DNA from 3 places in the Roseateles sp. P1_C6 genome. Region 2 is predicted to be linked to each of the others. Evidence: predicted binding sites of a transcription regulator. Region 2 holds the regulator's gene; each other region holds the start of a gene.

Region 1 (7,224 bases), on a different contig from region 2:
GACGGCATCGTGGATGCGAGCACCGAGATCGCCGACGGCTCCAACGACCTGTCGGCGCGCACGGAGCAGACCGCGGCCAACCTGCAGCAATCGGCCGCGGCGATGGAGCAGATCAGCGCCACCGTGCGTCAGACCTCGGACCACACGCAGGAGGCCACCCGCATCGCCTCACGCAATGCCAGCGTCGCCGGCCATGGTGGCGAGGTCATCAAGACCATGGTGATGACGATGGAGGACATCCAGACGTCCTCCAAGCGGATCAGCGACATCATCGGCGTCATCGACACCATCGCGTTCCAGACCAACATCCTGGCGCTGAACGCCGCCGTTGAAGCGGCCCGCGCCGGCGAGCAAGGGCGGGGCTTCGCGGTCGTGGCGTCCGAGGTGCGCGCGCTGGCGCAGCGTTCGGCCAGCGCGGCCCGCGAGATCAAGAGCCTGATCTCCACCAGCGTCGAGAAAGTCGAGAGCGGCACGAACATCGTTCGGGAGGCTGGCACGGCGATGAACAACATCGTGACCAGTGCCGATCACATCAACGTGCTGCTGGCGCAAATTGCCACCGGCTCCGGCGAACAGAGTCAGGGCATCGGTCAGGTCGGCAGTGCCGTTCAGGAACTGGACCGGGCCACGCAGCAGAACGCGGCGATGGTGGAGCAGACCGCTGCGGCGGCATCATCGCTTCGCGACCAGGCGCAGGACCTGGCCGCGGAGGTGGCGCGCTTCAAGCTGCCGTCGCATGAATGACGCTGGGTTGATCCAGCGCATGAACGCCTCGCGGCGGTTCAACTAATGTGCTGGCATGAGTTCGCATGTGCGGCGCATCCTGCTGATCCTTGGCCACCCCGACAACTCGGAGCATCACCTTTGCCATGCGCTGGCCTCGGCCTACGCCGAAGGCGCCCTGGCCGCGGGGCATGAGGTGTGCCGCATCGACGTGGCGGCGCTCGACTTTCCGCTCTTGCGCGGCAAGAAAGACTGGGAGCAGGGCGTCGTGCCGGCCTCGCTGCTGCCCGCGCAGGAGGACATCGCATGGGCTGAGCATGTCGTGCTGTTCTTCCCGCTGTGGCTCGGCGACATGCCGGCCCTGCTGAAGGGCTTCCTGGAGCAGGTGGCGCGACCGGGCTTCGCGCTTGGCAAAGCCGGCGATCCAGCGCCGGGCGCCAAGCTTCTCGCGGGGCGCTCCGCACGCGTGGTGGTGACCATGGGCATGCCAGCACTGGTCTATCGCTGGTACTTCCGTGCCCACAGCGTGAAATCTCTGGAGCGCAACGTCCTGGGATTCGTCGGCTTCGCTCCGGTGCACGAAACCTTGGTCGGCAGCGTCGAGTCCCTTGGCGAGTCTGGCGTCGCCAAGTGGTTGGAGCGGATGCGCAACGCGGGCGAAAAGGCGGACTGACCCTCTCGAGTGGCCATGCGCAGGTTGTCGAGAAGGTCCTGTCGCGTGCCGACGATGGAAGAGCGGAGCGCGCGGATCAGGGCCCGGCGCTGTCGAGGTATTCGGGTGCCGAGGCGTGCCAGCCCAGGCGCTCTCCGATGGCCTGGCGCAGCGCGTCGGCGGCCTGTGGCTCGCCATGCGTCACGTAGACGTGGCGTGGCGCGCGGGGCAGCGTGGCCAGCCAATCCAGCAACTGCGGCTGGTCGGCGTGCGAGGACATGCCGTCGATGGCCACCACCTCCGCGCGCACGGGCACCCACTTGCCGTGCATGCGGATGCTTTCGGCCCCGGCCAGCATGGTTGCGCCGCGCGTGCCCGCGGCCTGGTGGCCGACGAACACCACGGTATTCCTGGGGTCGGGCGCCAGCGCCTGCAGGTGATGCAGCACCCGGCCACCCGTGGCCATGCCGCTGGCCGCCACGATGACGCTCGGGAAGCCGGGGCGGTTGAGTGCGCGCGACTCCTCCTCGGTGCGCACGTAGCGAACCTTGTCCACAAGGTCACGGCGGTCGGCCTCGGTCAGCCGATGTTCGTCCGCGCGGGTCTGCACGAGCCGGGTCACCAACGTGGCCATGGGGCTGTTGAGGTACAGCGGCATGTCGGGAATGCGGCCCTCGGCCTTCAGGCGAAGGATGGCGTGGAGGATGGCCTGCGCGCGGCCGACCGCGAAGGCCGGGATCAGCGTCGTGCCGCCGCGCGCCGCGGTGCGGGCGATGACCTGGCACAGCACATCGGCGCTGGGCGCTGCCGGGTGGCGCCGGTCGCCGTAGGTGGACTCGATGACGACGATGTCCGCGGCGGGCGCGGCGGCAGGTGGCAGCATCACGGCGTCGTCGGTCCGCCCGAGGTCGCCGGAAAACGTGATCGACCCGGCGTCGGTGGACAGATGGACGCTGGCAGCGCCGATGATGTGGCCCGCGTGGCTGAACGACGCCATCAGGCCCGGCAGCGGCTCGAACGCCCGGCCGAAATCATGCCGCCGCACCTGCTTCAGGCTGTGCAGCGCCTGCGCCTCGGTGTACAGCGGCAGCGCCGGCGAATGCCGGCTGAAGCCATGACGATTGGCGTAGCGGGCGTCTTCCTCCTGCAGGTGGCCGGAATCCGGCAGCAGGATGGCCAGCAGGTCGGCCGTCCCAGGCGAAGCATGGATGCTGCCGCGAAAACCCTCTTCAACGAGGCGGGGCAGGTAGCCGCTGTGGTCGATGTGCGCGTGCGTGAGTACGACGGCGTCGATGGACGACGCAGGGACCGGGAATGGCGCCCAGTTGCGCAGCCGGAGCTGCTTCAGGCCCTGGAACAACCCGCAGTCGACGAGCAGGCGGCGGCCACCGAACTCGACGAGATAGCGCGACCCCGTCACCGTGCCGGTGGCGCCGAGGAAACGCAGCGTGGGCGCGAGGGGCGCGGTCATGACTGCCACCGCAGGATCCGGTACACCGGGCAGTAGCCGACGAGGCCCGTGATGAAGGCCAGCATGCCGAAGTAGCCCGCCGGGCCGATGAGGCCCTGCGCCGCTGCGACCACCAGCGCGGCCCCGACCAAGGCTCGCAGGATGCGATCCGTGGTCCCGATGTTCATCCCCATGACGGCCTCCAGACGCTGAGCATGCGGCTCAGTGAAGACAGCGTAGGCGGCCCGTTGCGGTGGCCGCTTGCGCCACGTCAAGGAACGGCGCTGTGCCGCCCGTCTTGCACGGCTCGTCCATGCGACGGACAAGCCCATGGCGCCGCCTCACATGCGCGAGAACTCGTCGAAGGCGCTGACGGCGCCGGCCGCGTACATCAGCGATGGCCCGCCGCCCATGTAAGTCGCCACGGCAAGGGTTTCGTCGATCTCCTGGCGGCTGGCGCCGAGCTTCACGAGCGCTTGCACGTGAAAGCCGATGCAGCCATCGCAGTGCGCGGCAACGCCCAGCGCCAGTGCGATCAACTCCTTGGTCTTGCGGCTCAGGGCGCCATCGGCCATGGCGGCACGGCCCAGGTCGTTGAACGCCTTCATCGCGTCCGGCGTGCCGGTGCGCAGCGTGGCCAGGTCCGCGCTGATGCGCTGGGTCAACTGGCGAAAGTCGCTGGTTGCGGTTGGCATGGCTGCTCCTAGCGCCCGCGTGCACGGCCCTTGACCGAACAGGTGTTGAACCCGAACGGCAGATAGGCCGGGCAGGAGCCGACGAGCCCGGTCAGCAGCGGCAGCAGGCCGATCCAGCCCCAGTTGCCGATGCCGCCGAGCCAAGCCGCGGCGATCAGGGCCAGGCCGACGAGTACCCGAACGAAGCGGTCGATGGTGCCAACGTTGAACAGCATGGGAACCTCCTTGCAGAGGCTGCATCGTCGGCACTTCCTGTTGTGCGTAGCTTGACGAAGGTCAAGGAGGTGTTCCGGCACCTTCAGTTGACGGCCATCAAGTTCATCGACGGCGTGCGGTGGTTTCATGGCTGCTCCGTCAAGGGAGAGCAGCCATGCGGCAACCACGATCTCGCCTTCGCGGCGTGCGCACCAACGTGCTTCGCGCCTGATGGTCACGCCAGAAAGCCCGGACATCCGGGCGGGGCTCACCGATGCGGAGGCCGCCCACCGCTTGTCCGTCCATGGGGCCAACGAGATCCGGGACCGGGAGGCGCGGGGGCTGTCGGCCACGCTGCGCAGCGTGTTGACCGAGCCCATGTTCCTGCTGTTGCTCGTCGCTGCGGCCATCTACCTGATCGTGGGAGACCTCGGTGAAGGCTTGCTGCTCGCCTTCTTCGCCTTGGTGAGCGTCGGCCTGGTCGTCCTTCAGGAGCGCCGCAGCCAGCATGCGCTGGACGCGCTGCGCACGTTGGCGCAGCGCCAGGCGCGCGTCGTGCGGGATGGCTGCGTTCGCCGCGTACCCGCGCGCGAGCTCGTGCCGGGGGACGTCTTTTTGGTGGGTGAGGGCGAGCGTGTCGCCGCCGACGGCCTCTTGCGCGACGCCGTCGGCTTGGTGGTCGACGAGTCGCTGCTCACGGGCGAGTCGGTGCCGGTCAGCAAGCAAGCCGCGCTGCCGGCGCACGAGACGATGGCGAAGCCGGGCAGCGACGACGCGTCCTGTGTGTATGCGGGCACCCTGGCGGTGGGTGGCCATGCCGCCGTGCAGGTGCTTGCCACCGGCCGGCACACCCAGGTCGGTCGTATCGGTGCGTCGCTGGCCGGCATCGAGACCGCACCGACGCCGCTGCAGCAGCATCTGAGGCGGCTGGTGCATGTCTTTGGCGTGGCCGCCATCGCCGCCTGCGGGATCGTCGTGGTCAGCTACGGCTTGCTGCGCGGCGACTGGATGCAAGGCGTGCTGTCGGCCATCGCGCTGGGCATGGCGATGCTGCCAGAAGAGTTTCCGATGGCGTTGGCGGTGTTCCTGGCGTTGGGCTCATGGCGGCTGGCGCGCATCCAGGTGTTGGCGCGGCGGCCCGCCGTCGTCGAGGCGCTGGGGGCCGCCACCGTGCTGTGCGTCGACAAGACCGGCACGCTCACCGAGAACCGCATGCAACTGCGCCGACTCGTCACCGATGACGCGGACGTCGCCGTGGAGATCGGTGCCGCCGTGCCCGAGGCGGTACACCGGCTGCTGGAGTTCGGCATGCTGGCGTCCCGGCGAGGTGGAACCGACCCGCTGGACCGCGCGCTGCTTGCGCAGGGCGACGCCGCGCTGGCGGACACAGAGCATCTGCATCCGGAATGGCGGCTGACGCACGAATTCCCCCTCAGCGCGCACCTGCTCGCGATGTCGCACGAATGGACGGACGCCGACGGCCGGCGTCGCATCGCCGCGAAGGGGGCGCCGGAAGCGGTGGGCGACCTGTGCCACCTGGACGCGCAACGCACCGAAGCCCTGCTGGCGCGCGTCCAACTGCTGGCCGCGCAGGGACTGCGCGTGCTGGCCATTGCGGCAGGCTCGGCGCCCGGCGGAGCGACCGCGCAGCGCCAGCACGACCACGACTTCACGTTGCTGGGCCTGGCCGCCTTCGAAGACCCGCTGCGGGCCAGCGTCCCAGCGGCGGTGGCACAGGCGCGAGAAGCCGGCATCGCGGTCGCGATGATCACCGGTGACCATGCGGCCACCGCGCTGGCCATCGCGCGCCAGGCGGGGCTGGACGTCACGGCGGGCGCGTTGAGCGGCGCGGAGATCGAAGCCATGGACGATGCTGCCTTGGCGGTGGCCGTGCGCCGCGTCCGCGTGTTCGCACGCGTGATGCCCGAGCAGAAGCTCAGGCTCGTGCAGGCATTGCGGCGCAACGGCGAGACCGTGGCGATGACCGGCGATGGCGTCAACGACGCCCCGGCGCTGAAGGCGGCGCACATCGGCATCGCCATGGGTGTGCGCGGCACCGACGTCGCACGCGAGGCGGCCGGGCTGGTGCTGCTGGACGAAGACTTCGGCCGCATCGTCGCAGGCGTGCGCATGGGTCGGCGCATCTTCGACAACCTGCGCAAGGTCATGGTCTACATCACGGCGATCCACGTACCTGTGGCGGGCTTGGCGCTGCTGCCATTGCTGTTCGGTTTGCCGCCGCTCATGCTGCCGGCCCACGTCGTGTTGACGGAGATGGTGATCGACCCGGTGTGTTCACTCGCCTTCGAGGGCGCGCCCGAGGCACCCGGCCTGATGCGCCGGCCGCCGCGCCGCGATGACGACGGCATCGTGGGCTGGCCGATGCTGTGGCAGGGGCTTGCTCAGGGTGGCTGCTTGCTGATTGCGACGATGGGCCTGTACGCGGCGGCACTGCACACCGGCCGCGATGGCGATGTGGCGCGCACCCTTGCGATGGTGGGGCTGACCGTGGGCAACCTGCTGCTTGTTGCAGCCAACACGTCGGCGGGCAGTGGGCTGCGCGCGCTGGCCGAGCCCAGTGCGCGGGCCTTCTGGGCCGTGGCCGCGGTCGCCATCGCCGCACTGACCGTGGCCGTGCTGGTTCCAGGTGCTCGCCGGTTGCTGCACTTTGCTGTCCCCACCGCTGGCGACCTGACGTTGGCGGTTGCCGCGGTTGTCGTGGCAGTGGCTGTCGGCACGCGGCTGAGCAGCCGCAGGCGGCGGGGTTGAGGCTCAACGTGCCTCGGTCACTTTAGGACCGAAGGGGTCTGCCACTCGGGCTTGGATCCAGCGACGCGATCCATGCCCGGGCTTCGTCGACGGACTGGAAGACCCGGTAGGGCGCGGCAACGATGCCCAGAGCCATGAAGTCGTGTATCGCGGCGGTGATGTCCGGCCTGTTTGACACCGCGGTGATCAATATCCTTGAGTTGGTGAAGAGGGGGCCGATGTGCATGGCCGCGATCTCCATCGTGGCACTGGTCGTGACCTCATATTCCTGCACGGCGGTGTAGTCAGTGATCGTGTAGCGCAGGTCATCGAAGCGCGGATCGCTGCAGATCTTGTCAAAGGACGCCCTTCTTTCGGCAATCGACACGTCGCCGAAGTACTGCCTCAAGACGCCGGAGTTTTCCCAGGTGAGTTTGTATGGCATCGAGTTCACGCCGTCGCGCGGGAATGGGAGGACTGCATCGCACAGTCGTGGGTGTGAAACATGATTCTGACGCCATCCATGCGGCACGGCACGCTCGCTCAGTTGCCGTTCAGGCAGCGTTGCGATGTGGCCGCACACGGCCTTCTGGTTAGCGCAAGCAGATCTAGGCCGCCAAGGCCGGCGTCGCGACGTGGCGGCCCCTTGGGCAGTGGAGGTCTGTTGATCCGCATCAAGCCGCGTGCGCGGCTGTTCTCGGAAGATGAGGCTGTACTGCTGCCCGGCGAAGAGCCGCTTCGCGAATGTTCAAACGCCATCT
Region 2 (7,224 bases):
TCGACGGCGACAAGCTGGCCATCGTGCTGGCCAACCTGCTGGCCAACGCGGTGCGCTTCAGCCCGCCTGGCGGTGTCGTCACGCTGGCGCTGCGACGCGACGCGGCCAGCGTCCGGGTTGACTGCATCGACGCCGGTCCGGGCGTCGCGGCCGAGGATGTGGAGCGCATCTTCGACCCCTTCTATCAAGGCCGTAACCAGGCGCCCGGCGCACGCCGCGGCAGCGGCATCGGCCTGTCCATCGTGCGCGAGATCGTGCAGGCGCATGGCGGCAACTGCCGGCTGCTGCCCAGCGAACGCGGCGCCCATTTCCGCATCGAGATTCCCCATGAAACGTCATCGAAGACTGCTTGAGATGGGCCTGCTGCTGTGGCTGGCGGCCACGCTGACGGCCTGCCAGACACCGACCCCGGCGCCCGAACCGGCGCCGCCGCCGCCCGCGCCGGTCTGCCCCGAGCCGCCCGCGCCGCCACCACCGCAGACCGACGAGCTGAAGGCCGCGCTGGCCTACGCGACCGAGCTGCGCACGCGCACCACGCCCGAGCTGACGCCCATCGCCGAGGCCTCCAGCGGCGCCGCCGTGCAGGCCATGCGCAAGGCCTTGGCGCTGAGCCAGGGCCGCAGCAGCGCCGAGCTGCTGCAGGCCGCGGCGCAGCTGGACATCGTCAACGCCGGCACCGATCCGCAGGCCGAGCAGCTCAAGCCGCTGGCCGGGCTGCTGGCGGCCCGCCTGGCCGAGCAGCGGCGGCTGCAGGACAGCGTCGACAAGCTGAGCCAGCAGCTGCGCGACAGCCAGCGTCGCAACGACCAGCTCAACGAGAAGCTGGAAGCGCTCAAGGCCATCGAGCAGACGCTGCCGGCCAAACCGATCAACGCGCCGCGTTGAAGGAGGCACCGATGAAGACGCAAGCCGCAATCCTGCTGGTGGACGACGACGCCGACCTGCTGCGCCTGATGACGATGCGCCTGAGCGCCGCCGGCCATGCGGTGCAGGCCGTGTCCAGCGCCGAGGCCGCGCTGGCCCACCTGGCCGTCAAGCTGCCGGCGCTGGTCATCACCGACGTTCGGCTGCCGGGCCTGGACGGCCTGGCGCTGTTCGACGAGGTGCGCCGGCGCCACCCGTCGCTGCCCGTCATCCTGCTGACCGCGCACGGCAACATCCCCGACGCCGTCGAAGCCACCACGCGCGGTGCCTACGCCTACCTGACCAAGCCCTTCGACGGCAAGGAGCTGATGGAGAAGATCAACCAGGCGCTGCTGGTCAATGCGCCCGGGCCCGCGCCGTTCGACGGCGACGGCAGCTGGCGCAGCGAGATCATCAGCCGAAGCCCGCGCATGGCCGAGGTGCTGGCCGAGGCGCGGCTGGTGGCCGCCACCGATGCGAGCGTGCTGATCTGCGGCGACAGCGGCACGGGCAAGGAGTTGCTGGCACGCGCCCTCCACAAGGCCAGCCCGCGCGCGGCCAAGCCGTTCATCGCGGTGAACTGCGCGGCCATCCCGGAGGCGCTGCTGGAGTCGGAACTCTTCGGTCACGTGAAGGGCGCCTTCACCGGCGCGCAGGCGCAGCGCCAGGGCCTGATCCCTGCGGCGCAGGGCGGCACGGTGTTCCTGGACGAGATCGGCGACATGCCGCTGGCGCTGCAGGTCAAGCTGCTGCGCGTGCTGCAGGAGCGGGTGGTGCGGCCGGTGGGCAGCAACGAGGCGCTGGCGGTGGACGTGCGCGTACTGTCGGCCACGCACCGCGACCTGGAACTGGCGATGGCCGAGGGCCAGTTCCGCCCCGACCTCTACTACCGGCTCAACGTCGTCAAGCTGCAACTGCCGCCGCTGTCCGAGCGGCGCGAGGACATCGCGCTGCTGGCCCAGCACTTCCTGCAGACGCTGGCCGAGCGGCATCGCAAATCGGTCAAAGGCTTTGCGCCCGACGCGCTGGAGGCACTGGTCACGGCGCCCTGGCCCGGCAACGCACGCCAGCTCTACAACGTCGTCGAGCAGGTCTGCGTGCTGGCCACCGCGCCGCTGGTGCCACTCGCGCAGGTGCAGCGCGCGCTGCAGATGCCGTCGGCCGAAGTGCTGAACTACCAGCACGCCAAGCAGCGCTTCGAGCGCGACTACCTGAACCAACTGCTCAAGCTCACGTCGGGCCATGTCGCCGAAGCCGCGCGGCTGGCCGACCGCAACCGCACGGAGTTCTATCGCCTGATGCAAAAGCACGGGCTGGACCCGCAACTGTTCCGTGCCGAGGGCGACCCCCTAGCTTCGGCGTCCGATCCTGGCGACAAAAAAGTGTCAGGTGAATCAAGCACTTAGGCGGATGGCGCCTGAGGTTGTCGCCGGCTGGCGACAAAAACCCGCTTGTCTGTGGGTGTCACTCGCCAGTTAGACCACGTGGTGATGGCTAAGTGCTTGATCCAACTGGCAAATCACGAACTGGCACAGCCCTTGCGCTAAGCCTGGTTGTGGTGCCACCCGGCATCGCGTTGATTCAAGCACTTTCAGGAGATCTGCATGCAAACATCTACCCTCGTCCGACTGCTGTCCGCTGCCCTGATGGCGACCGCCGCCTCTGCCTCGTTCGCTGCCGACCCGGCCGCCACCCCCGCGACGGCACCTGCCGAGCAGGTCGCCCAGGCGCAGACCGGCGATGCCGCCGTGGCCAGCCAGGCCGCCGCGGTGCTGCAGCAGGACAAGGATCTGCAAGCCCTGCCGTTGACCGTCAGCAGCACCAGCGCCGGCGTCATCGTTGTCAAGGGTGCAGCGCCCAGCGCCGAACTGGCCCAGAAAGCCATCAAGCTCGTGCAAGCCGTGCCGGGCGTGAAGGAAGTGCGCAACGAGATCAAGGTCGGCTGACCCTCGTTGCAGTACTGAGGCCTACCTGACGGGCCTCGCACCAAGGCCTCGCGTGCCCCCGCGAGGCCTTGTTGCATCTGGCGGCGCTTCGGCAGTGCCGACGGGCCGCTAGCAGCGGCTGTTGTTGACGATGGCCTGCAGCCCGGGCTGGTCGAGGATGCGCAGCTGGCGCTGCTTGACCTCCATCAGACCGTCCTCCTGGAACCTGGAGAAGGTGCGGCTGACGGTCTCCAGCTTCAGGCCCAGGTAGCTGCCGATCTCCTCGCGCGTCATGCGCAGCACCAGGCTGGACGCCGAGAAGCCGCGGGCCTGCAGACGTTGCGTGAGGTTCAGCAGGAAGGCGGCCAGTCGTTCCTCGGCGCGCATGTTGCCGAGCAGCAGCATGACGCCGTGGTCGCGCACGATCTCGCGGCTCATGATCTTGTGGAACTGGTGCTGCAGGCCGGTGAACTCGCGCGACAGCTGCTCCAGCTGCGTGTAGGGGATGACGCAGACCGACGAGTCTTCCAGCGCGACCGCGTCGCAGTGGTGGTGGTCGCTGCTGATGCCGTCCAGGCCCAGCAGCTCGCCGGCCATCTGGAAGCCCGTGACCTGGTCGCGCCCGTCCTCGCTGCCGACGCAGGTCTTGAAGAAGCCGGTCCGCACCGCGTACAGCGCCTCGAAGCGTTCGCCGTTGCGGAACAGGTGGTCGCCACGCGGCACGCTGCGGCGCTTGTTCACCAAGCCGTCGAGCTGGCCCAGTTCGCTGGCGTTCAGACCCACCGGCAGGCACAGCTCGCGCAGGTTGCAGCTCGCGCAGGCGACCTTGAGCGGTTCGATCGCCTTGGGAGCGGGTGACGCGGGCATGTCGGGCGTTGTCGGCAGGTGCATCGCGCGGGGCAGGGGGGTGAGCATGAATTGCATTCTTGGCCAGGCGACCCGCGGCGGCCTTGACCTGGATCAAGGCTGTCCGGCGCCGGCGTCGGCACAGTGGCGCCATGGCTGCCGTATCCGACCGCTTCCTCGACGCCGACCTGCTCCGCCGCCACGACGTGGCCGGGCCGCGCTACACGTCCTACCCGACGGCTGACCGCTTGGTCGAGGCGCACCAGGGTGCCCAGCACCTGCAGGCGCTGCGCCAGCGCGGCACGGCGCAGCCGCTATCCGTGTACGTGCACATCCCGTTCTGCGAGCAGCTCTGCTACTACTGCGCCTGCAACAAGATCATCACCAAGCACCACGAGCGCGCCGCACCCTACCTGGCCGCGTTGACGGTGGAGATGGACCTGGTGGCGTACGCCCTGGGCGGCACCGCGCCGGTGTCGCAACTGCACCTGGGTGGCGGCTCGCCCACCTTCCTGTCCGACGCGGAACTGGGCACGCTGATGACCGAGCTGCGCCGGCGCTTCAGGCTGCTGCCGGGCGCCGAGTTGTCCATCGAGGTGGACCCGCGCACGGTGGACCTGCAGCGCCTGTCGCATCTGCGCCTGTTGGGCTTCAACCGCTTGTCCTTCGGTGTGCAGGACTTCGACGTCGCCGTGCAAAAGGCCGTGCACCGCGTGCAGCCCTTTGCGCAGGTGGCTGCGCTGATGGCGCAGGCCCGCGAGCTGGGCTTTGGATCGACCAGCGTCGACCTGATCTACGGGCTGCCGTTGCAGACGCCTGCCTCCTTTGCCCGCACCATCGCGCAGGTCGCCGAGCTGCGGCCGGACCGCATCGCGATGTATGCCTACGCCCACCTGCCGCAGCGCTTCAAGCCGCAGCGGCGCATCGCGGCCGAGCTGCTGCCGCCGGCCGGCGACAAGCTGGCCATGCTGTCGGGCGCCATCAGCGCGCTGCTGGGCGAGGGCTACACCTACATTGGCATGGACCACTTCGCGCTGCCCGACGACCCGCTCGCCGTCGCCAAGCGCCAGGGCTTGCTGCACCGCGGCTTCCAAGGCTATTCGACGCAGCCGGACTGCGACCTCGTCGGCCTGGGCGTGTCCGCCATCAGTCGCGTGGGCGCCACCTATGCGCAGAACGCGAAGACGACCGAGGAGTACCAGGACGCGCTCGCCCAGCGTCAACTGCCCGTGCAGCGCGGCCTGGCGCTGACGCGCGATGACCTGCTGCGCCGCGCCGTCATCATGGCCTTGATGTGCCAGGGCCGCGTGGAGTTCGAATCCATCGCAGCGTCCTACCTCGTCGACGTGCCGAGCTATTTCGCCACCGAGCTCGAGCGCTTGGTGCCACTCGCCGAGCAAGGCCTCATCGTGCTGGAGCCGGGTGCCATTCAGGTCACGCCGTTGGGTTGGTACTTCGTGCGCGCCGTGGCGCTGGTGTTCGACCGCTACCTGCAGGCCGACGCGAGCCGCGAGCGCTTCTCGAAGATCATCTGATGGGGCTGCATGCCGCGCTGATCGGCTCGGCCGCGTTGATGGGCCTGGCGGCGGCGCCGCATTGCGCGCTGATGTGCAGCACGCCCTGCGCGCTTGTCGCACGAGGCTGGCGCCAGCAGTCGCGGCTGCTGGCAGGCCGGCTCGTCGGCTACAGCGTGGCGGGCGTGGTCGCTGCGGCAGCAGCCCAGGTGCTGGCCCAGATGTCCCAGGGCGCCGCGGTGCTGCAGCCGCTGTGGGCGTTGCTGCAGGCTGCCTTGCTCGTGCTGGGCCTGAGCCTCGTCTTGCGCGGCCGCGTGCCGGTGTGGCTGGCGAACGCACGCTGGCGCCCGACGCCGGGGCGCAGTTTCGCGACAGGCCTGGCCTGGGTGGCCATGCCGTGCGGGCTGCTGCATGCCGCGCTGCTGCTGGCTGCGCTGTCCAACTCGCCGCTGGACGGTGGGCTGGCGATGGCGGCGTTTGCCGTCACGAGCACCTTGGGCCTCACGGTCGCACCGGTCTGGCTGGCGCGCCTGCCGCGCCGCGTCGGTGACGCGTCTCCGGCGCTTCGGCTCGCGGGCCTGGGACTGGTCGCCGCATCGGGCTGGGCGCTTGCCCACGGGGTTTGGCAACGCCTGGCGTTGGCCTGCTGACACCCACCCTAAACTCGCGGGGTTTCGTTTCTCTCGCCCATTGCGAAAGCCCCCCAGCCATGTACCAACACATCCAAGTGCCGGAAGGCGGCCAGAAGATCACGGTCAATGCCGACTTCTCGCTGAACGTGCCCGATCAGCCCATCATTCCCTACATCGAAGGCGACGGCACCGGTCTCGACATCACGCCGGTCATGCTGAAGGTGGTGGACGCGGCCGTGGCCAAGGCCTATGGCGGCGCGAAGAAGATCCACTGGATGGAGATCTACGCCGGCGAGAAAAGCACCAAGGTCTACGGCCCTGACGTGTGGCTGCCCGAGGAGACGCTGCACGCCGTGAAGGAGTACATCGTCTCCATCAAAGGCCCGCTGACGACGCCCGTGGGTGGTGGCATCCGCTCGCTGAACGTCGCGCTGCGCCAGGAGCTGGACCTGTATGTCTGCCTGCGCCCCGTGCAATATTTCGACGGCGTGCCCAGCCCCGTGAAGGAGCCACACAAGGTCGACATGGTCATCTTCCGCGAGAACTCGGAAGACATCTATGCCGGCATCGAATACGAGGCCGAGAGCGACAAGGCCAAGAAGCTCATCAAGTTCCTGCAGGAGGAACTGGGCGTCAAGAAGATCCGCTTCCCCAACACGTCCGGCATCGGTGTCAAGCCGGTCAGCCGTGAAGGCACCGAGCGCCTGGTGCGCAAGGCCATCCAGTACGCGATCGACAACAACAAGCCCAGCGTGACCATCGTGCACAAGGGCAACATCATGAAGTTCACGGAAGGTGGCTTCCGTGACTGGGCCTACGCGCTGGCGCAGAAGGAGTTCGGCGCCGAGCCCATCGACGGCGGCCCGTGGTGCAAGTTCAAGAACCCGAAGACGGGCAAGGACATCACCATCAAGGACGTCATCGCCGACGCCTTCCTGCAGCAGATCATCCTGCGCCCGGCCGAGTACAGCGTCATCGCGACGCTGAACCTGAACGGCGACTACATCTCCGACGCGCTGGCCGCGCAGGTCGGCGGCATAGGCATCGCGCCGGGCGCCAACATGAGCGACTCCATCGCCATGTTCGAGGCCACGCATGGCACGGCGCCCAAATACGCCGGCAAGGACTACGTGAACCCCGGCTCCGAGATCCTGTCAGCGGAGATGATGCTGCGCCACATGGGCTGGACGGCGGCCGCCGACTTGATCATCAGTTCGATGGAAAAGGCGATCCTCAGCAAGAGGGTCACCTACGACTTCGCGCGGCTGATGGACGGCGCGACGCAGGTGTCGTGCTCCGGCTTTGGTCAGGTCATGATCGACCAGATGTGAGATGGCGCCGGGCATTGCGCCGGTATCGAATCGAAAGCCGCCTTCCAACGAGCGCGGCTTTTTTTCGTCCCCG
Region 3 (7,224 bases), on a different contig from region 2:
GTCGCGCGTCTCGGCGGAGACGAGTTCGTCGTGCTGCTGGAGCGTCTGCGCGACCGCAGCGAGGCGGCCGGCGTGGCCCGCAAGATGCTGGCAGAGGTTTGCGCGCCGTTGCAGATCTCGGGCCAGACGATCTCGCCGCAGGCCAGCGTGGGCATCGCGATCTACCCCGGCGACGGCCTCTCGGCGGCCGACCTGCTGCAAGCCGCGGATGGCGCCATGTACGAGGCCAAGCGCCGTGGGAGGCACACCTTCGCCTTCCGCTCACCGTCGCCGGAGTGATTCAACCCGAGGCTTCAGGCGACAGCTCGAAGGGGCGCACCACGTCCGACAGTTCGGTTGCCGCCTCCATTGCCGCTGCCAGCGCCAGCAGCCTGGGCGCGTAGCTGCCGTCTTCGACCTCGTGCGTCCTGAAGGTCGTGCTCATGAGGGGTGCCGTGTCGAGGATGGTGCCTATCTCCGCGGGAGCGTTTTGCCCACCCTTGCCGCCCATGACACTGATCACCGCCACCTGGGGCAGCCAGTCGCGGAATCCGACCACGAAGCTGCGCATGGGGCTGGCGAGCCGGCACAGCCAGATCGGTGCCACAAGCACCACCAGATCGAACTCGTCCGGGTGCGGACCTGTGTAGGTGATCGACGGCTTGAGCCGCAGCAGCGAATCGATGGCGCAGCGCAACGTGACCAGCCTCTTGCGTGGCCGTCTCTCGTGGATCTGCCCGGACGCCCAATTGCGGGATCGGCACAGCAGCTCCGTCAGACGCGTGCCTGTCCCAGTGAATGAGTAGGTGATGACGAGGATCTTGCTCATCCTTGCGAGCGTAGGCATTTGCCGCACCGGCGATTTGATGCAGCTCAATTGCTGCGTTATGTGCTGGCCGCGCACGGTGGCCGTGCAAGCTCGGCCGACAACGTCGACGCCGAGGTTGCGGTCATGGTGAGAAGCGACCTCCACGCCGCGTCGCGCGGCCGCAGCGCATCGTCGGCTACGTGGTCCGGCAGATCCCGCCCGTGGCTTAGCGCCAAACCACGACGACGCTATCGTCTGGCGGGCGCTTGAGCTATGACGAGCGCTCCTGCGCAGCCTGGCAGGACGCGCATCGCCGCACCGACGGCCGCGCCGTGAGACGCGCCAGCGCAATGGCCTCGCCACAGCGGGCGCAGTCGCCATAGGTGCCCGTGGCCAGGCGGTCCAGCGCGTCATCGACGTCCTGCAACTCCTGCAAGTCTCGGGTGGCCTGGAAATCCTCCGTCTGCTGGCGCTGCATGAGCTCGGCGTCATCCTTGAGGTCTCGGACTTCCGGGCTATCCATCTGCGCTGCTTGACGCGCCATCTGCGCAGCATGCACCTCGGTTCGCAGCTCGGTCTGGCGGCACAGCAGCAACTGGCGCAGCGCGGGCAGGTCGGTTTGAGTCTGAAGTTCCATCTGTTTGGTCCTCTGCTGCATCTGATGACACGCCGGTCCGGCGATGAGCCATGCTAGGCAGCGCGCCAGCGATCGAGTTGCGCTGGATCAAGCTGACTGGTGGGAGTCGGGTGCAGCGATCGCCACCCGGCTGGATTGACCCGCATCAAAGAGCGGACCGAGCAACCCGCCTAGATTGCCGCTTCGCACCGGCGCTGGCCGGCTGCTTCGCAAACGGGACGCCAGGATGCCGATGGATACGATGGAGCGCAGGCAGCGTGGGGGCAGGCATGACGCCTGAGCTCGCGGGCCGCTTCTTCGTCGCGCTTCTGATCGGCATCTTGGTTGGCATCGAGAGGGAGAAGAAGCACTCGACGGGCTCCGCTCGCAGCTTCGGTGGCATCCGCACGCATGCCTTGCTGGCCTTGTCCGGTGCGGCCTCGGCGTGGCTCGGGCAGGAGCTGCAGTTGCAGTGGCTCTTCGTTGTGGTGCTCGCATCCGTCATTGCCATGGCGATTGCCAGCCGTTTCCTTTCGCGCCGCGATGGCGAGAACGCCGGATCCGGCATGACCAGCGAGATCGCGGGCATGGCCGTCGTGCTGCTTGGCGGCATGGCGGCGACCAGCAGCCAGCCGCTGGCCGTGGCCTTGGCGGTCACGCTGTCGGCGGTGCTCGCCTTCAAGCAGCCGCTGCACGCACTGGTGGAGCGGGTGGGCATCGACGACATCCTGGCGGGCATCAAGCTACTGATCGCCTCAGTCATCGTGTTGCCTCTCGTGCCAAACGAAACCGTGGACCCATGGCGGGTCCTCAACCCCTACCTGCTGTGGCTTATGGTGGTGCTGATCTCCGCGCTCTCGCTGGCCGGCTACATCGGCATGCGTTGGCTGGGGCCGGCGCGCGGCGCCGCGATCACGGGTCTTGCAGGCGGGTTGGTGTCGTCCACCGCCACCACGCTGAACTTTGCGCGCGACAGCCGCAAGCTTGGCCCGGCCGCCAATGGCAGTGCCATCACCGCCGGCATCCTGTGCGCCTGGCTGGTGATGGTCCTGCGCGTGGCGACGCTAGTCGCCATCCTCAACCGGCCGTTGCTGGCCGAGCTCTGGCTGCCGCTGTTGATGATGAGCCTGATCACCGGCGCCCTGGCGCTGCGGCATTACCTCGCCGGCGCTGTCACCGACAGCGCCGGCACGCAAGCCAGCGCACCGCTGAAGAACCCGTTCAGCCTCAGCGCGGCAATCCGCTTCGGTGCCGTCTTTGCGGTCGTGCTGGTCGTCGTGAAGCTGGCTCAGCAGCAATTCCCAGGCGGAGGTCTGATCGCGATCTCGGCGCTCGCCGGCGCTGCTGACGTTGACGCCATCGTGCTGTCGCTCAGCGGTCAGCAGGACGCCACCTCGACGATCGCCTGGACCGCGTGGGCCCTCCTTGCGGCGCTCTTCGCCAACACGGTGGTGAAGGTGGCCATGGTGATGCTGGTCGCTCGCGGAACCGTGCGTCGTGACGTGTGCGTGGCGAGCGCCGCGATAGGCCTCATCGGCGCGGTCGCGGCGTGGGCCTGGGTCTGAAGTTGGCCGTTGTCTGCCTGCGCTGTGGCGTTGCCGCCTCGCCATCGGCACGAAGGTTTGATGCAGCACAAAGTGCAGCTTCACGTGCCTCGCTCCCCGGAGCAGGGTTGTGTTGCCTCAAGGCGCACAGCGCCCGCAGTTTGTTCAATGACCCCATCGGGATTCGTCCCATCACCCGGAGTCATTGATGAACCCTTCGAAAAGCCTGCGCCTCGCCGTCATTGCCGTGGCAAGCCTCACCATCCTGCCAGCCTTCGCGGACGAGGGGGCGTTGCTCGTTCGCGTGCGCGCCCTGCATCTGCAGTCGGCCAACAAGGACAGCACGGGCCTGGGCCTGTCGATCAACGACAAGACTTTCCCCGAGCTCGACATCAGCTACTTCCTGGCGCCCCAGCTTGCAGCCGAGCTGGTGCTGACCTACCCACAGAAGCAGACGCTGTACTCGAATGGCAGTGAGATCGGCTCGCTCAAGCATCTTCCGCCGACGCTGACGCTGCAATATCACTTCAACCCGAGCGGTACCGTGCGGCCCTATGTCGGCGCGGGCGTGAACTACACGAACTTCTCCAGCGTCAGATTCACACCTGCCGTGCAAGCCGCGTTGCATCCTGGCATCAAGCACAGCAGCTGGGGTGCCGCCTGGCAGATCGGTGCTGACGTCGAGGTCGCAAAGGGGCTCTACCTGAACTTCGACCTCAAGAAGCTGAGCCTGGGCACGACGGTGTATTCGAGCGGTGCTTCGGCTGGGAAGTTCAAGGTCAACCCGACGCTGGGCAGCGTTGGCCTTGGCTGGCGCTTCATGTAGCCAGCGGCGCGGGGATGACGCCCCGCGAAGGGCAAGCCCCTGAGTCGCGCGACGAACGCTGAGCTTCGGCGACCGCTTCGGAACTGCCCTTCAATTTCTATCAAGCGCGCAGGGCCGCCAGCTCCTGCCGCAGTGCGGCGTTCTCGGCCTCGAGTGCCGCGACGCGCTGGCGCAGCGCTTCCATCGTGTCCTCCGCCCCAGCCGCTTCGACCGGTGGGGCTGCATCGCCCGTCGCGGCACTGGCATCCGGTGCCAGGTCGGCCGCGGGCGGCTTGCGCTTGGCCTCGCGCACGCGCTTGGCGGCCTGCTTGAGCTCTGCAGCACCGGCGGCTGCGGCGGCGGCCTGTTCCTCGGCTGGCAAGGTGGCGACGGCGGCGGCTGCATTGATCGAGATCGCGCCGGCCTTCACCGCGGCGACCAGCTCTGGTGCGCCCTGCCGCTGAATCTTCTCGATCAGCACCACTTGGTTGCTGCTCAGCCGCGCCGCCTTGGCCAGCGCCTCGCGTGTTTCCAGCGCCTCCTGGGCGGATGCCGCGGCTGCTTCCATCGCGACGGGCTCCGCCATGGTCGGCGCCTGCGGGTCTGCCGCAGCCGCCGTGCGCACGCGCCGCTCTGCCACGATCTCGCGCTTGCGCAGCGCGAGCACGCCGCGCTGGAAGTCCGAGATGCTGCGTCGGCCCAGGTGCTGGTCGATCATCCACAGGTGCACGTCCTCGATGGACTTGAAGCGCGAGTTCTGCACCGTCTGGAACGCCAGCCCGTGCTTGCTGCAGATGCCGTGGCGGTTGTGCCCGTCCACCAGCACGTTGCCCCACAGCACCAGCGCGTCGCGGCAGCCTTCGGCCAGGATGCTGCGCTCCAGGGCCTCGTACTCCTCCGGCGTCAATGGGTCGATGTAAGCCTTGAGTTCTTCGTTGACGACGATATCCATGGAGCCGGGTGCAAGCGTGCGGGCAAAGGGGCGGCATTTTAGAGAGTGCTGCCAGGCTGATCGGGATTCAGCAACGCATGCGTGCGGCTGAGCGCCGAGGAAACAGCGCGCAACTTGTCGCAGTGCCGGGTTAGCGGGCGGCCGCTCGCAGGCCGCCTTGGAAGCATCGCGACACAACCCATGGCGCCAAGCCAACACGCGTCGTGCAGACTGTCCCGATGACCCTGCACATCGATGACACCCAGACGACGTTGACATCCGCACAGAACCTCACCGGCTGGCGCCGTGAGTTCTGCGTCGAACTGCTTGGCGAGGGCCAGGCACGGATCTTCCTGCGCGCGCTGGAGGCGCCCTCGCTGAAGGCCACGGAACTCCATCGCGGCGTGCTGTTCCACCGGGTGGGCTCCGCATTCGCCGATCTGGGCGGCTGTGTCGCGGCGGCGCGCGATGCACTGGAACATCTCGCGCGCACGGCCGTCAGGCAGCAGCCCAGCAAGGACAACCTGTTCGCGGCGGTCACCTACGACCGTGGCGCCTGGGACCGAGTCGTCAACGCCGTCGAGCAGTGGCAACGCCGGCCGCCTGCGGCGCCAGGCCGATGACTCGCTGAAGGGCAGGGTGCGGCTGACGTCCTGATCGTTCGGGAAGCGCTGGAAGGGACGTGGAATACTGTATATATTTACAGCATGTCGCCCGTTCATCCCCGCATCGCCGCAGCCCAGCCGGCCCTTGTACCGCTGGACTCCATCAAGGGCCGCGGCACCGCGACGGCCATGCCGCATCGCTTTGAAGTGCAGCAGCGCGAGCAATACGACGACGGCTGGGGGGCGCTGGACCAGGACGCCGCCGAGGAACATCTGCCGCCGGCCACGCAGGTCATCGAGGAGCAGGCGAAGTCCATCATCTCCAGCAACCAGTCGCCGGACATCTCCTTCGACTACTCCATCAATCCCTACCGCGGCTGCGAGCACGGCTGCGTCTACTGCTTCGCGCGGCCCACGCACAGCTACCTGAACCTGTCGCCGGGGCTGGACTTCGAGACGCGCATCGTCGCCAAGGTCAACGCGGCCGAGCGGCTGCGCGAGGCCTTGGCCTCGCCGCGCTACGAGCCGCGTTCGCTGGTGCTGGGCACGGCCACCGATGCCTACCAGCCCATCGAGCGCAAGCTGGGCATCACGCGCCGCATCGTCGAGGTGCTGGCCGAGACCCAGCATCCGTTCTCGGTCGTCACCAAGTCCAGCGGCATCGAGCGCGAGCTGGACTTGATCGCGCCGATGGCCGCGCAGGGGCTGGTGTCCGTCTACCTGTCCATCACGACGCTGGACAACGACCTGGCGCGCATCCTGGAACCGCGTGCGGCCGCACCGGCGCGGCGGCTGCGCACCATCCAGGCGCTGGCTTCAGCCGGCGTGCCGGTGGGCGTCAGCGTGTCGCCCATCATTCCCTTCATCAACGAGCCCGAGCTGGAGCGCATCCTCGAAGCCGCCGCGGCGGCCGGCGCCAGCAGCGCCTTCAGCATCCCGGTGCGCCTGCCCTGGGAGGTGAACCCGCTGTTCCAGGACTGGCTGCAGCGCCACTTCCCGGACCGCGCCGAGCGCGTGATGGCGCGCATCCGCGAGATGCGCGGCGGCAAGGACAACGACGCGCGCTTCGGCACGCGCTTCACCGGCGAGGGCATCTGGGCCGACCTGCTGCGCGCGCGGCTGCGGCGGGCGGTGGCCAAGCTGGGGCTGCGCACGGAGCGTCGGCCGGTGCAGCTCGCGCTGTTCCAACGACCAAGGAAGCCGTCGGCGCAGGGCGATCTCTTCTAGGACGCGCTGAACCAGCGCGTCTTCAGCGCCTGCAGCCGGCCAGCAAGTCCCACTCGGGCTTGTAGACATCGGCGCGCGCGCCGACCCAGCCCATGGCCGTGTGGAACAGGTTGTCGTGGGACGCCGGTTTGTCGCGCAGGCCGTTCAGGCAGCCCGGCTTGAGCGTCGCGGCCAGGCCGCCACCGTCGGGCACCCACAGCACCATGGGCACATGGGTTTGCTCATTGGGCGCCATGGCGTAGGGCATGCCGTGCAGGTACAGGCCGTTCTCGCCCAGCGACTCGCCGTGGTCGGACACGTAGAGCATGCCGGCGTCGAAGCGCGTGGCCTGCGTCTGCAGCCACGCAATGCTGCGCGCCAGCAGGCGGTCGGTCGTCACGAGCGTGTTGTCATAGCTGTTGACGACCTGCTCGCGCGGGCATTGCTGCAAGGCGTTGCTCTGGCACTCGGGCTGGAAGGGCTTCAGGTCGGGTGGCGAGCGCTTGAAGTAGGCCGGCCCGTGGCTGCCCATCTGGTGCATGACGAGCACCAGCCCGCGCTTGACGCGTTCCGGGTCCAGCGCGGCCACGCGCTGGTCCAGCGCGTGCAGCAGCGACTCATCGAAACATTCCTCGCCGTCGCACAGGCCCGCCGGCAACGGCGCCGCGCCGTCGGGCAGCTTGGCCGTGGGGCTGTTGGGCACGCGGTCGCACAAGCCCTTGCAGCCGCT

Evidence for each region. Region 2 encodes FNR, which switches genes on or off when oxygen is low (the NO sensors DNR and NnrR bind a similar motif). Its sites were predicted from a motif close to TTGATNNNNATCAA; they were not measured.
Region 1: a site for FNR is predicted at 3,787-3,800, ahead of AC1D29_RS01700 (cation-translocating P-type ATPase). Genes of this name have one in related genera too.
Region 3: a site for FNR is predicted at 3,026-3,039, ahead of AC1D29_RS01665 (OmpW/AlkL family protein). Genes of this name have one in related genera too.

What each region holds. Positions count from the first base shown of each region.
Region 1 covers NZ_JBFUAK010000001.1:425,195-432,418, reverse strand. The annotation lists gene AC1D29_RS01730 (methyl-accepting chemotaxis protein) at 1-744, shown strand, start outside; gene AC1D29_RS01725 (NAD(P)H-dependent oxidoreductase) at 800-1,396, shown strand; gene AC1D29_RS01720 (MBL fold metallo-hydrolase RNA specificity domain-containing protein) at 1,473-2,846, opposite strand; gene AC1D29_RS01715 (YgaP family membrane protein) at 2,843-3,019, opposite strand; gene AC1D29_RS01710 (carboxymuconolactone decarboxylase family protein) at 3,167-3,520, opposite strand; gene AC1D29_RS01705 (YgaP family membrane protein) at 3,529-3,735, opposite strand; gene AC1D29_RS01700 (cation-translocating P-type ATPase) at 3,947-6,484, shown strand; gene AC1D29_RS01695 (hypothetical protein) at 6,507-6,908, opposite strand; gene AC1D29_RS01690 (S1C family serine protease) at 7,208-7,224, shown strand, end outside.
Region 2 covers NZ_JBFUAK010000011.1:181,547-188,770, reverse strand. The annotation lists gene AC1D29_RS23535 (sensor histidine kinase) at 1-353, shown strand, start outside; gene AC1D29_RS23530 (hypothetical protein) at 328-885, shown strand; gene AC1D29_RS23525 (sigma 54-interacting transcriptional regulator) at 897-2,309, shown strand; gene AC1D29_RS23520 (BON domain-containing protein) at 2,508-2,849, shown strand; gene fnr (fumarate/nitrate reduction transcriptional regulator Fnr) at 2,958-3,695, opposite strand; gene hemN (oxygen-independent coproporphyrinogen III oxidase) at 3,827-5,209, shown strand; gene AC1D29_RS23505 (urease accessory protein UreH domain-containing protein) at 5,209-5,838, shown strand; gene icd (NADP-dependent isocitrate dehydrogenase) at 5,898-7,151, shown strand.
Region 3 covers NZ_JBFUAK010000001.1:416,306-423,529, reverse strand. The annotation lists gene AC1D29_RS01685 (diguanylate cyclase domain-containing protein) at 1-279, shown strand, start outside; gene AC1D29_RS01680 (flavodoxin) at 281-808, opposite strand; gene AC1D29_RS01675 (TraR/DksA family transcriptional regulator) at 1,059-1,424, opposite strand; gene AC1D29_RS01670 (MgtC/SapB family protein) at 1,694-2,968, shown strand; gene AC1D29_RS01665 (OmpW/AlkL family protein) at 3,156-3,773, shown strand; gene AC1D29_RS01660 (ParB N-terminal domain-containing protein) at 3,874-4,704, opposite strand; gene AC1D29_RS01655 (hypothetical protein) at 4,923-5,306, shown strand; gene AC1D29_RS01650 (PA0069 family radical SAM protein) at 5,391-6,515, shown strand; gene AC1D29_RS01645 (phosphoethanolamine transferase) at 6,538-7,224, opposite strand, start outside.